3 regions of the Nocardiopsis sp. KDC1DS13DA1 genome follow, and region 3 is predicted to be linked to each of the others. Evidence: predicted binding sites of a transcription regulator. Region 3 holds the regulator's gene; each other region holds the start of a gene.
What was found. The regulator HrcA, encoded in region 3, represses chaperone genes, less so after heat shock. The targets are predictions, from matches to a motif close to TTGGCACTCTCNNNNNGAGAGTGCCAA.

Region 1 (4,311 bases), on a different contig from region 3:
GATCCCGCCGAAGATCCCGATCAGCGGGGTGATGAACCCTTCGGTGAACGCGGTGATGAGGTTGGCGAAGACGGCGCCGATCACGACCGCGACCGCCAGCTGCACCAGGTTCCCCTGAAGCAGGAACTTCTTGAAGCCTTCCATGGAACTGCCCTACGTAACTCGTGTTGTCAGGTGTGGCGCCGGATATGGCGCTTGGTCAGCATTCACCACCCGTGGTCATCGGTCAACCGCGCATGGTGATCGACAGGCGTGAGGCGGCCGCGTGCCCGGCCAGCGCCCGGGCCTCGCCCGGGGTGGCGGCGATGACCAGGAGGGCACCGCCCTCTCCGCCACCGGGGCCCTCGTCCGGTACGGCGAGAACGGGCCGGTCCCCGGCCACCTCCTCCGCCGGCCTCGCGCGCGGTCGGTGCGGATCGCCGTGTCCGGTGGCGGCCAGGACGTCCACCCGGTCGCCCGGTGACAGCAGGCCGACCGCCCCGGGGTCGGCGACCCGGACCGGGACCGCGACCAGGCCGGGTCCGTAGGCGCGGGCGGGGGGATCGGCCAGGCGGGCGTCGGTGATCACCTCACCGCGGCGTACGGGGGCGTTGAGGAGGAGTCCGGCGGTGGCGGTACCGGAGGCGAGGGCGCCGTCGGGGGCCGCGGGGCCGGGCAGGGCGCGGCGGACGAGGTCGCGCTCGGTGAGGGGGTGGGAGGGGTCGAGGTCGCGGGCGGCGACGAGTACCTCGGTGGTGGCTCCCGGCGGGGGGCGGAGCAGCAGGGCCGTGCTGAGCAGCGCGACGGCGGCGAGCAGGGTCGCGATGAGGCGCCGGTGCCGGTCGATCAGGCGGGTGAGGGCGTTGCGGTGGCGGTGGGGCCGGGAGGGAGCGGTGGCCATGACTCCACGCTAGGGCGCCAAGACGCGCCGTGGCGGTTGTCCACAGGCCGGATCCCCGCAGGGGCGGACGGTGCGCCGCCGGAGATCGGCGGCGCGCTGACCGTCAGCGGCCGCGGCGGTTCAGTTGGCCGCGGCGGGGGTACTGGACGCGCTGGACGCGCTGTCCGAGCCGCTCTTGCCGGACGATCCGGAGTCGCCGGAGGAGCTCGCCGGGCTCTTGGCGTCGGAGGAGTCGGACGAGGAGGAGGCCGAGTCGCCGCTCTTGCCCTCACCGGACGTCGAACCGGTGATGGCGGAGCTCTTGGAGGACGTGCCGCTGTCGGTGCGGTAGAAGCCCGAGCCCTTGAACACGATGCCCACGGCGGAGTACACCTTGCGCAGGCGCCCCTCGCACTCGGGGCAGACGGTCAGGGAGTCGTCACTGAAGCTCTGCACGACCTCCATCTGGGCGCCGCACTCGGTGCACGCGTACTGGTACGTAGGCACTGTTCGTGTCCTCCTAAACTGGCACTCTCGCCCGTTGACTGCTAAATAGTAGTCGGTCGCCGACCTGGGCCGCGACAGCACCTCGTGCCGAACGGGCCTCGGAGAGGGCGGAACCGGGACGGCGGCGTCACCGGGCGCGACCGTCAGTCACAACGCTGCGGCGGGGTGGGTTAATCCCCGGTCATCCGCTTCGTCCGTTCCCGCGCGTCGGGCCAGACCGAGGCGCCGGGGTCGAAGGCGCGCAGGCCCCCACCCGGTGTGACCACGGCGTCCACCGGCTGGTCGTGCGGTTCGCCGGGCACCGACGCCACGAACTCCTCGTCGTGCACCACCGCGATCGAGGGCGTGTGCGGGCCCTTGCGGGCCAGCGCACGGTCGTAGCAGCCCGCCCCGCGCCCCAGCCGCATCCCCCCGCGGTCCACGGCCAGCGCCGGGCAGATCACCGCGTCGGCCCGGGCCAGCACCCCGGCCCCGTAGCGGTGGCCGGTGGGTTCGACGAGCCCGTGCCCGGCCGGGGCCAGGCTCTCGGGGCCCTCGAAGGCGGCCCAGTCCAGGTCGCCCCCGGGCAGGAAGACCGGCAGCAGCACGTACGCGCCGCGCTTCCACAGCGCCGTCACGAGCCTGCGGGTGTCCGGTTCACCGCCGACCGAGTAGTAACAGGCGACGGTTCCGCCCATGGCCAGCCACGGGAGTCCCATGAGGGCGTCCCGGACCGCCGCCCCCACCCGGTCGCGCTCGTCGCTCCCGCGCTCCCGGCGCGCGGCCAGGATCCGCCGCCGCAGTGCCCGTTTGTCCGACCGGTCCCCCGGTTCGCCCTCGCCGCTCATGGTCCCAGTCTGGCACCGTCCGTCCCCTCCGGACCCGGGGCCTCCCTGCCGCCCACGGTGAACACCGGGTGGCGGTTTCTGGTCATTGGTCCGAAACCGCCGGGACTTCTCCACCGGTGAAGGCACGAGAAGAGCACGGGCGGCCGGGCGTCTGTCCTAGAGTGCCGACATGAGTGCCGACACCGACCAGACGCGGACCCGACCCGCCGCCACCTCCGTCACGAAGGCGGTCGTGCCCGCGGCGGGCCTGGGCACCCGTTTCCTGCCCGCGACCAAGGCCACTCCCAAGGAGATGCTGCCGATCGTGGACAAGCCCGCGATCCAGTACGTCCTGGAGGAGGCGGTCGCCGCCCGGCTGCGCGACGTCCTGATGATCACCGGGCGCAGCAAGCGTTCGATCGAGGACCACTTCGACCGGGCCTACGAGCTGGAGGAGGCGCTGGCGGCCAAGGGCGACCAGGAGCGCCTCCGGTCGGTGCGCGAGTCCAGCGACCTGGCCCAGGTGCACTACGTCCGCCAGGGTGAGCCCCGGGGACTGGGCCACGCCGTGCTGTGCGCGGAGGCGCACGTCGGCGACAACCCGTTCGCGGTGCTGCTCGGCGACGACCTGATCGACAACTCCGGCCTGCTCAGCCGGATGATCGAGGTACGCGAGCGGCACGGGGGCAGCGTCGTCGCGCTCATGGAGGTCGAGCCCGAACAGGTCTCCCTCTACGGCTGCGCGGGCATCGAGCCCACCGACGAGGAGGACGTCGTCACCGTCACCGACCTCGTCGAGAAACCCGCTCCGGAGCAGGCGCCGAGCCGGTGGGCGATCATCGGCCGCTACGTCTGCGACCCGGCCGTCTTCCCGGTCCTGCACGAGACCCCGCCGGGGCGCGGCGGCGAGATCCAGCTGACCGACGCCCTGCGCGAGCTCGCCCGGCGCAAGCCCGAGGACGGCGGGACCGTGCGCGGCGTCCTGTTCCGGGGCCGCCGCTACGACACCGGCAACAAGGCGGACTACATCCGCACGGTGGTCGACTTCGCCTGCCGACGCCCCGACCTGGCCGCCGAACTGCTGCCCTGGCTGCGGGAGTTCGTCGAACGCCAGGAGAGGTCCGCCCACCCGTCACCCGCCACCGCCCCGGAGGCCGCTCCGCGGTAGGGCGGGGCACCCTCAACGGGCGGCCTTCGGCCGGGGTGTTCTTCTTTCCGTCACCCGCCACCGCCCCGGGGGCCGCTTCGCGGTAGGGCGGGGCACCCTCAACGGGCGGCCTTCGGCCGGGGTGTCCTTCTCCCCGTCACCCGCCACCGCCCCGGGGGCCGCCTCCGGTGCGGTCCTCCTGGCCGGTGCCCGGGTCCGTCGTGGTGACAATGGGACGTGGGCCTCCTACCGAGACGGCTGGGTCGCCCACGTGGACCACGAGCCGGAGGGACCCCCTTGAAGACCGTCGAACAGCACGTCAACGACGTCCTCGGACTGATCACGCCGCCCGAACCGACCGAGGCGGACCTGCTCGGGGCGTACGGGACGGTACTCGCCGAGACCGTCACGTCGCCGGTGTCGCTGCCGGGGTTCGACAACTCGTCGATGGACGGATACGCGGTCCACGCCGCCGACCTGGCCTCCGCCAGCGCCGGAGCCCCGGTGAGCCTTCCGGTGACCGCCGACATCGCCGCCGGTGACGGCGGCCCGGTCGAGGTGCGCCCGGGCGTGTGCGCCCGCATCATGACCGGTGCGCCGCTGCCCGCGGGGGCGGACGCGGTTGTACCGGTCGAGTGGACCGACGGCGGCACGACCACGGTGCGCGTCGACCGGCCGGTCCGGGCGGGCAACGCCGTCCGGCGCGCGGGGGACGACGTCCGGGAGGGCGCCGAGGTGGTGCGGGCGGGGGTCCGGATCGGTGCCGGGGAGACGGGTGTCCTGGCCGCGGTCGGCCGCCGCACCGTCCGGGTGATCCCCCGGCCCCGGGTCGTCGTCCTCTCCACCGGGGAGGAGCTGGTCGAGCCCGGCAGTTCGCTGGGTCCCGGGCAGATCTGGGAGTCGAACAGCTACATGCTCGCGGCGGCCGCCCGCGACGCCGGATGCGACGTCCACCGGCACGGCTTCGTCGGTGACGACGCGGAGACGGTGCT
Region 2 (4,311 bases), on a different contig from region 3:
CCTGGGCCTCGCGGGCCTCGGCGACGGCGGCGGCGAGCGCCTCGCGGCCGGAGGCGACCGCCTCGGACAGCTCGGTGCGGCTGGCGGCGACCGCCTCGGTGATCTCCGTACGGCCGGACGCGAGGGCCTCGGCGATCTCGGTGCGGCCCTCGGCCAGGGTCGCGGTCAGCGCCTCGTGCCGCTCGGCGAGGGTCGACTCGAAGCTCTCCTGGCGCTCGGCCAGGGTCGAGTCCAGCGTGCTGAGCGAGGCCTCCACGGCCTCGGTCCGCTCCGCGAGCGAGGCCAGCGCGGTGTCCAGGGCGTCCAGGCGGGCCTCGACCTTCTCGGTGAGGCCGGTGAGCCGCTCACCGAGGTCGTCGACCTTCTCCGCGGTGCGGTTGCCGGTCTCGGCCATCCGCTGGAGGCGGGTGAGCGCGGTGTCCATGTGCCCGGCGAGGCGGTGGGTGTCGGCGCGCAGCGACGGCATGTCGGCCAGCGGCTTGACCTGCTGACCGACCAGCTCGATGTGCTCGGCGAGGGTCTCGGCCCACTCCGGCGGACGCTCCAGGAAGCCGTCGATCCGACCGTTGACCGCGGTGACCGCCTCGGAGAGGCCGGTGAGTTCCTGCTCGCGCAGTTCGCGCAGGAGCCACTCCATGCCCTCCAGCCGCTGGCGCATCTCCTCGCTCACCGCGCCCTGGCTCTTCTGCTCGGAGACGTGCTCCTGGGCGGCCTGGGAGAGCAGGTCACGCATCCGGTCGGAGATCCCGGCCTGGCTCCCTCCGGTGAGGAAGTTGTGATTGGTCTGTTCCACCGAGGTGCTCCTTTTGGTTCTGGCGCTCCCGTCCGGGCCCGGAGGAAGGGACGGTGGTTCCGGGCGGTCGGGTTCTCGATGGTCCCCGGGCGCGCGGCGCCCCGCGGCGATAACGCCTTAACGTGACGAAGTCGTGACTGAGCGTATATGCGCGAGGCATGGGGGACCGGCTGCTCGAACCGCGTGCGGATCAATCAACCGGGGGCCTTCCGGGGGAGTCCATGAGAAGGGAAAGCAATCAGCGGTCGACAGTCTAACGACCGGCGCCCCGGGTACCCCAGGGGTCGGCCGAAGATCTGCGCGCGGAAGGTAACGATATGGTCCGCGCACCGTGACCGGACCACGCCTCCGGGACCGCTCAGGCGTTCTCCGGACGCGCGACCTCCCTGCACAGCAGGCTGTACGGGCGCTCCCCGATCCTGGTCAGCACCACCGTGACCGCCTCGGACCCGGAGGCGCGCAGGTCCCTGCGCAGCTTCTCGGTGTCGACCGCCGAACCGCGTTTCTTGATCGTTACCGTCCCCGCGCCGCGTGCGCGCAGCGCGGAGCGCAGCCTCTTCAGGGAGAACGGCAGGACGTCGGTGATCTCCAGGACCCGCCAGAGCGGTGAGGCCACCGCCCGGTCGGAGGTGAGGTAGGCGATCCGCTCGTCGAGCAGCGCGCCGTCCACGAGGGCGGCGGCCTCGGCCACCAGGTGCGAGCGCACCACGGCGGGGTCGGGGTCGTACAGGTAGCGCCGCGCGGGCGCCACGGGCGCGGGGCCGAGACCGGGGGCCTCGTCCAGGTGCGCCACCGCCCCCTCGGCGGCGAGCAGCCCGGGCCGCTCGTGCAGGACCGTCGCACGGCGCCGGGGGCCGTCGGCGAGGGCCCCGAACCACAGCGCCGCCTCCTTCAGCTCGCCGTCCACGGAGATCCACTCCGCGGCGGCGTCGGCGGGGAGTACCTCGTGCGGGATGCCGGGCGCCGCCTTGAGGCACGCGGCGGCCGAGCCCCGGGCCAGGTCGGTCGCCACGTCCCACGGCGGCGAGTAGGCCGCCGGGTCGAACACCCGGCCCCGGCCGCCGCGCCGCGCGGGGTCGCAGAACAGCAGCGGGTGGGCGCCGGGGGCGGTCCCGGTCACGTCGCCCTCGCGCACCCGGGCGCGGTCCGCCAGCCCGAGCGCGGCGATGTTGGCGCGGGCCACGGCGACGGTCAGCGGGTCGGCGTCCACGCCCTCGACCGGTACGCCCCGTTCGGCCAGGGCGAGCAGGTCCGCCCCGATCCCGCAGCACAGGTCGCCCGCGCGGCCCTCGTCCAGGACGGCGGCGGCCACGGCGGCGGTCCGCTCGGCTCGGTGGTCGGCCACCACCCGGCGGGTGGACTGTTCCAGACCGTGGGGCGTGAAGTACATCTCCCGGGCCCGGTCGCCGAACTTGGCCCTGCCGCGCTCGCGCAGCCCCACCTGGGTGAGGACCGCGTTGACCAGGTCGGATACGGGAAGATCGGGGGCGAGGGCGGCCACCCGGGGATCGCCGCGCAGCCGGGAGGCGGCCGCGAGCCCGTCGGCGGCGGCCTCCTGGGGGTCCACGCCCGCGAGCACCTCCCGGCCCTCGTCGGTGAGCAGAGCCGAGAAGGCTGGCTCGCGCATGGATCCTCCCTCGTTGGACGGTGTGGACGGCGCGGATCCGGGCACACTCCCGGGGCACCCCCGATCGCGGGTCCGCCGTGCTCCCGGCGTCGCTCCGCCGCGTCCCCGGCCGTGCCCCGCTCCGTGCGTTCCGGCGGCGGGTCCGCTGACCAGCGGCCCTCGCCACATTTCCATTCTGGCACTCGCAGGGGTAGAGTGCTAACCGCGACGAGGCCGGTCTGGCACCCGCGACGACAGGCCGCCGCGGTCGCCCCTTTTTTCGTAGCCGGTCCGTGCTCGCGCGCGGGCCGATGTCAGGACACCGAAACCTAGAAGGGGGAGGTCACACCGTGTCGACCGCCACCAAGACCGTGCTGAAGCCGCTTGAGGACCGCGTCGTGGTCAAGACCCTGGAGGCCGAGCAGACCACCGCCTCCGGCCTGGTCATCCCGGACACCGCCAAGGAGAAGCCGCAGGAGGGCGAGATCCTGGCCGTGGGCCCCGGCCGCCTCGACGACAAGGGCAACCGCGTCGCCATGGACGTCAGCGTCGGCGACGTCGTCCTCTACAGCAAGTACGGCGGCACCGAGGTCAAGTACGACGGTGACGAGTACCTGGTCCTGTCCGCCCGCGACATCCTCGCGGTCGTCGAGAAGTAGGTCTCGACCGGGGGCTCGCTCCGAGCCCCCGGCCAGCCAGTTCTCCGCATCCCGCACCGGTCGGCGCCTCGCCGGGCGGGCGGGATGTTCCTTTGCGACCACAGGAGGAAGTACTCACCATGCCGAAGATCCTGGAGTTCGAGGACGACGCCCGCCGCGCCCTCGAGCGGGGCGTCGACAGCCTCGCCAACGCCGTCAAGGTGACGCTCGGCCCGCGCGGCCGCAACGTCGTCATCGACAAGAAGTTCGGTGCGCCGACCATCACCAACGACGGTGTCACCGTCGCCCGTGAGGTCGAGCTGGACGACCCCTACGAGAACCTGGGCGCCCAGCTCGTCAAGGAGGTCGCCACCAAGACCAACGACGCCGCCGGCGACGGCACCACCACCGCCACCGTGCTCGCCCAGGCGCTCGTCCGCGAGGGTCTGCGCAGCGTCACGGCCGGCGCCTCCCCGATGTCCCTGAAGAAGGGCATCGACGCCGCCGCGGAGAAGGTGTCGGAGATCCTCGTCGAGCGGGCCCGCCCGGTCGAGGAGCGCGCCGACATCGCCTACGTCGCCACCAACTCCGCCCAGGACGCGCAGATCGGCGACCTCATCGCCGAGGCGTTCGACAAGGTCGGCAAGGACGGCGTCATCACGGTGGAGGAGGCCCCGACCTTCGGTCTGGACCTCGACTTCACCGAGGGCCTGCAGTTCGACAAGGGCTACGTCTCGCCCTACTTCGTCACCGACGGCGACCGCCAGGAGGCGGTGCTGGAGGACGTCCGGATCCTCATCAACCAGGGCAAGATCAGCAACCTCAACGATCTGCTGCCGCTCCTGGAGAAGGTCGTCCAGGACAAGAAGCCGCTGCTCATCATCGCCGAGGACATCGAGGGCGACGCCCTGGGCGCCCTGGTGCTGAACAAGATGCGCGGCATGCTCAACGTCGCCGCCGTCAAGGCGCCCGGCTTCGGCGAGCGCCGCAAGGCCATGCTCCAGGACATCGCCGTCCTGACCGGCGGCCAGGTCATCGCCGAGGAGGTCGGCCTGACCCTGGAGAACGCCGACCTGGACGCCCTGGGCACCGCCCGCCGCGTCACCGTCACCAAGGACGCCACCACGATCGTGGACGGCGCCGGCGAGCAGGCCGAGGTCGAGGACCGCGTCCGCCAGATCCGCAAGGAGATCGAGGCCAGCGACTCCGACTGGGACCGCGAGAAGCTCCAGGAGCGCCTGGCCAAGCTCGCGGGCGGCGTCTCGGTCCTGCGC
Region 3 (4,311 bases):
ACAGGTCCACCGTCTCGCCCTCGCGGATCCGGCGTACGACGGCGGCGTGCCGCCCCTCCGGGCCCGTGACCTCGATCCGGTCGGCCGCCAGGTCGGCGGTGTCGACCAGGAAGACCGCCGGGGTCACTTGGCTCCGAAGGCGTCGCGGATCTTGGCGAAGAACCCGCCGTGGCCGGGGCTGAAGCGCCCGGGCGACTGGTCCTCACCGCGCAGTTCGGCGAACTTGCGCAGCAGCGCCTCCTGCTCCTCGTCGAGCTTGGAGGGGGTCTCCACGTCGACGCGGATGCGCAGGTCGCCGCGGCCGCCGCCGTCGAGGTGGGTGACGCCCTTGTTCGGCAGGGTGATGACGTGACCGGAGTTGGTACCCGGACGCAGGTCGATGTTCTCCGTGCCGTCGAGGGTGTCGAAGGCGAAGGAGGCGCCCAGCGCGGCGGCCGTCATGGGGACGGTCACGGTGCAGTGCAGGTCGTCGCCGCGCCGCTCGAAGGTGGGGTGCGGGCGCTGGACGATCTCCAGGATGATGTCGCCGCGCGGTCCCCCGTTGGGGCCCACCTCGCCCTCACCCGCGAGCTGGATGCGGGTGCCGTCGTCGACCCCGGCCGGGATCTTGACCGTGCGGGTGACCTTCTCCCGCACCCGGCCCTCGCCCGCGCAGTCGGCGCAGGGGTCGGTGATGACCGTGCCCTGGCCCGAGCACTGCGGGCAGGGGCGCGAGGTCATGACCTGTCCGAGGAAGGAGCGCGTGACCTGGGAGACCTCACCCTGGCCGTGGCACATCTCGCACGTGGTGCGGTGCGACCCCGAGGCCGTCCCCTCGCCCTGGCAGGTCTCGCACAGGATCGCCGTGGGGAAGGTGATCTCCTTGCTGACGCCGAACGCGGTCTCCTTGAGGTCCAGCTCGACGCGGATCTTGATGCTGCGTCCGCGCCGGACCCGCTCGCGCGGACCGCGCCCGCCGGGCTGTCCGCCGCCGAAGAACGCGTTCATGATGTCGTCGAACGCGAAGCCGCCCGCGCCGCCGAAGCCTCCGGCGCCGCCGCCGGCCGGAGCGAAGGGGTCCTGGCCCATGTCGAACATCCGGCGCTTGTTCTCGTCGGAGAGGACCTCGTAGGCCTGGGTCACCTCCTTGAAGCGCTCCTGTGTCGCGGGGTCGGGGTTGATGTCCGGGTGCAGCTCGCGCGCGAGCCTCCGGTACGCCTTCTTGATCTCGTCCTTGGACGCGTCACGACGCACCCCGAGAACCTGGTAATAGTCTCTGGCCACTGAGTTACTGCCCTGCCAAAATCTGTCCGACATACCGGGCAACCGCGCGTACGGCGCCCATCGTTCCCGGGTAATCCATCCGGGTGGGGCCCACGACTCCGATCTTGGCCAGCGACTGGTTTCCCACGCCGTAGTCGGCCGACACGATGGAGGTGGAGCGCAGGCCCTCGTGGAAGTTCTCCTCACCGATGCGCACGGTCAGCATCGAGGGATCCTTCGCCTCACCCAGCAAACGGATGAGGACCATGTTCTCTTCCAGCGCTTCCAGCACGTCCCGCAGACTGGCCGCGAAGTCCACCGCCGCGAGGTTGGCGGTGCCCGCCAGGACGATCTTCTCCTCGTGGCGCTCCACGAGGCTCTCCAGCAGGATCGACAGGACCGCCACCGCCATGCGGCGGTGCTCCGGGTCGACCTGCGCCGGCAGGTCGTCCACCGCGTCGGGGACGTCGCCGAGGAGGCGCCCCGCGATGGCCCGGTTCAGCATCGCCCGCAGGTCGTTGACCGCGCTCTCACTGACCGTCCCCAGCCCGTCGATGACCCTCTGCTCGACCCTACCCGTGTTGGTGATCACGACCATCATGAGCCGTGGCCCGCCCAGGGGCACCAGTTCCACGTGCTGCACCGACGAACGGGTCAGGGACGGGTACTGGACGATCGCCACCTGGCGCGTGAGCTGCGCCAGCAGACGCACCGTACGCGCGACGATCTCGTCGAGGTCCACCGCACCCGTGAGGAAGGACTCGATGGCCCTCCGTTCGGCGACCGAGAGCGGCTTGACCGAGGAGAGACGGTCCACGAAGAGCCGGTAGCCCTTGTCCGTGGGCACACGCCCCGCACTGGTGTGCGGCTGGGTGATGTAGCCGTCCTCCTCCAGGGCGACCATGTCGTTGCGGATGGTCGCGGGTGAAACCCCGAGGCGGTGCCGGTCCGCGAGGGCTTTGGAGCCAACGGGTTCGTTGGTGTTGACGAAGTCCTCGACGACGGCACGCAGGACCGCGAGCTTGCGCTCATCCAGCAACTCGCCACCTCCTGGCACTCCGTGGTCCTCAGTGCTAATTCTAAGCCCGGCCGCAAACGAGGTCCGCTACCGACGGGTAGTAGCGCTCCCGGCGGTCCCCGGCCCGCACCCGCCGGGCGCGTCCCGACCGGGTCCGGGCCGCGCCGGGAAGGGCGGCACCCCGGGCGCGGCCCCCACCAGTAGACTGCACGACCGTGGCACCTAAGGGAACCGGCCGCTACGGCCGTGACGTTCTGGCCCAGGACTGGCGGCGCCCCGGGCGGCGGGAGGTCCCCGAGACACCGCTGAGCAGGGACCTGGTCGTGGAGGACGCCGAGGAGACCTTCTGCGGCGCCGTGGTGGCCTGGGACAAGGCGACCGTGACCCTGGAGGACCGGCACGGACGGCGCCGGGTGTTCGACCTGGAACCGGCGGCCTTCCTCGTCGACGGGCGGCCGGTCACACTGGTGCGCCCCGCGGCCGCGCCGGGGGGACCGCTGCGCAGCGCGTCCGGCTCGATCGCGGTGACGGACGCCCGGGCGCGTACCGCACGGCAGAGCCGGATCTACGTCGAGGGCGCGCACGACGCCGAACTCGTGGAGAAGGTCTGGGGGCACGACCTCCGTGTGGAGGGTGTGGCCGTAGAGTTCCTGGAGGGGGTCGACGACCTTCCCTCGATCGTCGCGGACTTCTCCCCCGGTCCCGGCCGCCGGTTGGGAGTGCTGGTGGACCACCTCGTTCCCGGCTCCAAGGAGAGCAGGATCGCCGGGCGGGTGCGCGGCGATCACGTCCTGGTCGTCGGCCACCCCTACGTCGACGTCTGGCAGGCGGTACGTCCCCGGAGCCTGGGTATCAGGCGCTGGCCCGAGGTGCCCCGGGGCACGCCCTGGAAGGAGGGGGTCGTCCGCGCGCTGGGATGGCCGGTGGAGACCGGTGAGGCCTGGCGCAGGATCCTGGGGTCGGTGCGCTCCTACGCCGATCTGGAGCCGTCGCTGCTCGGTCGGGTCGAGGAGCTCATCGACTTCGTCACCGGTCCGCATCCGGACGAACACCGGGACGTGCCCGGCGGACGTACGCCCTAGGATTCACTCCAGGCGACGGCGAGGACACAGCGTCCGGTCGTGCCGGTCGCCCGTCTCGGCCCCTCCCCGGTCGTCGGCACAGCCCCCACAGACAACAACCGCCCCTCAGCAGCGGAGCCAAGGAAGAGCATGAGCGAGACCCCGACGAACCCCCCGTCCCCGGAGGACCCCCAGGGCCAGCAGCCCGCGCCTCCCCAGCAGTCTCCGCAGCAACAGGAACAGCCCCCGCAGCAGGCGAACCCGCAGTCACCTGTCCAGCCCCAGGCGTACGCCCCCCAGCCGGAGGCCGACCAGCCCTCGGGGGGTCAGCCGCCGTACGCCCCCCAACCGGAGGCCGACCAGCCCTCGGGGGGTCAGGCGGTGTTCGGACAGCCGTCGGGCGGGCAGTCCCCCCACGCCCCCGGCCCCGAACAGCAGGGCTTCCAGGCGCCCGCGCCCGACCCGGCGCAGCAGCAGTTCCAGGGCCGGCCCGGGCAGCACCAGCAGCCGTCGGGCGGCCAGCAGGGCTTCGCGCCGCCCCCGGGTCCGGGGCAGCCCCACCAGCAGGGGTACGCCCAGCAGCCGCCCGCCCCGCAGGGGTACGCCCAGCCCGCGGCCGAGCAGTCGCCGTACGCGCCCCCGCCCGGTGCGGGTCAGCCCCCCGTCCACGGCCAGTTCTCCGGCGGCCAGCCTCCCCACGCCCCCGGACAGCCCCAGGCGTACCCCCAGCATCCGGAGGCCGCCCAGCAGGCGTTCACCCCGCAACCGGGACAGCCGGGCCAGCCCGTGCAGCCCCCGTTCCCGGGCGGTCCGGCCGCCTACGGACAGCCCGGCGTCCAGGGTCGGGCACCGATGGGCGGCGGGGACGACGGCACCCTGGTGTCGATGATGGCGCACCTGTCCGGGTTCGTGATCGCGTTCCTGGGCTGGATCCCCCCGCTGGCGATCTACCTGGCCAAGCGCAACCAGTCCCCGGTCGTCCGCCACCAC

Region 1: ACTVAJ_RS01690 (FmdB family zinc ribbon protein) is a predicted target of HrcA. The motif match lies at 1,385-1,411, and genes of this name have one in related genera.
Region 2: groES (co-chaperone GroES) is a predicted target of HrcA. The motif match lies at 2,596-2,622, and genes of this name have one in related genera.

Annotation. Positions count from the first base shown of each region.
Region 1 is NZ_JBVMUY010000003.1:153,017-157,327, reverse strand. Features, by position in the region: gene mscL (large conductance mechanosensitive channel protein MscL) at 1-144, opposite strand, end outside; gene ACTVAJ_RS01695 (CpaB family protein) at 227-880, opposite strand; gene ACTVAJ_RS01690 (FmdB family zinc ribbon protein) at 1,001-1,366, opposite strand; gene ACTVAJ_RS01685 (5-formyltetrahydrofolate cyclo-ligase) at 1,537-2,193, opposite strand; gene galU (UTP--glucose-1-phosphate uridylyltransferase GalU) at 2,363-3,340, shown strand; gene glp (molybdotransferase-like divisome protein Glp) at 3,617-4,311, shown strand, end outside.
Region 2 is NZ_JBVMUY010000003.1:110,396-114,706, reverse strand. Features, by position in the region: gene ACTVAJ_RS01480 (coiled-coil domain-containing protein) at 1-793, opposite strand, end outside; gene ACTVAJ_RS01475 (THUMP-like domain-containing protein) at 1,152-2,420, opposite strand; gene groES (co-chaperone GroES) at 2,750-3,058, shown strand; gene groL (chaperonin GroEL) at 3,178-4,311, shown strand, end outside.
Region 3 is NZ_JBVMUY010000030.1:17,749-22,059, reverse strand. Features, by position in the region: gene ACTVAJ_RS19510 (16S rRNA (uracil(1498)-N(3))-methyltransferase) at 1-127, opposite strand, end outside; gene dnaJ (molecular chaperone DnaJ) at 124-1,263, opposite strand; gene hrcA (heat-inducible transcriptional repressor HrcA) at 1,268-2,281, opposite strand; gene ACTVAJ_RS19495 (DUF3097 domain-containing protein) at 2,476-3,342, shown strand; gene ACTVAJ_RS19490 (hypothetical protein) at 3,589-4,218, opposite strand; gene ACTVAJ_RS19485 (DUF4870 domain-containing protein) at 4,207-4,311, shown strand, end outside.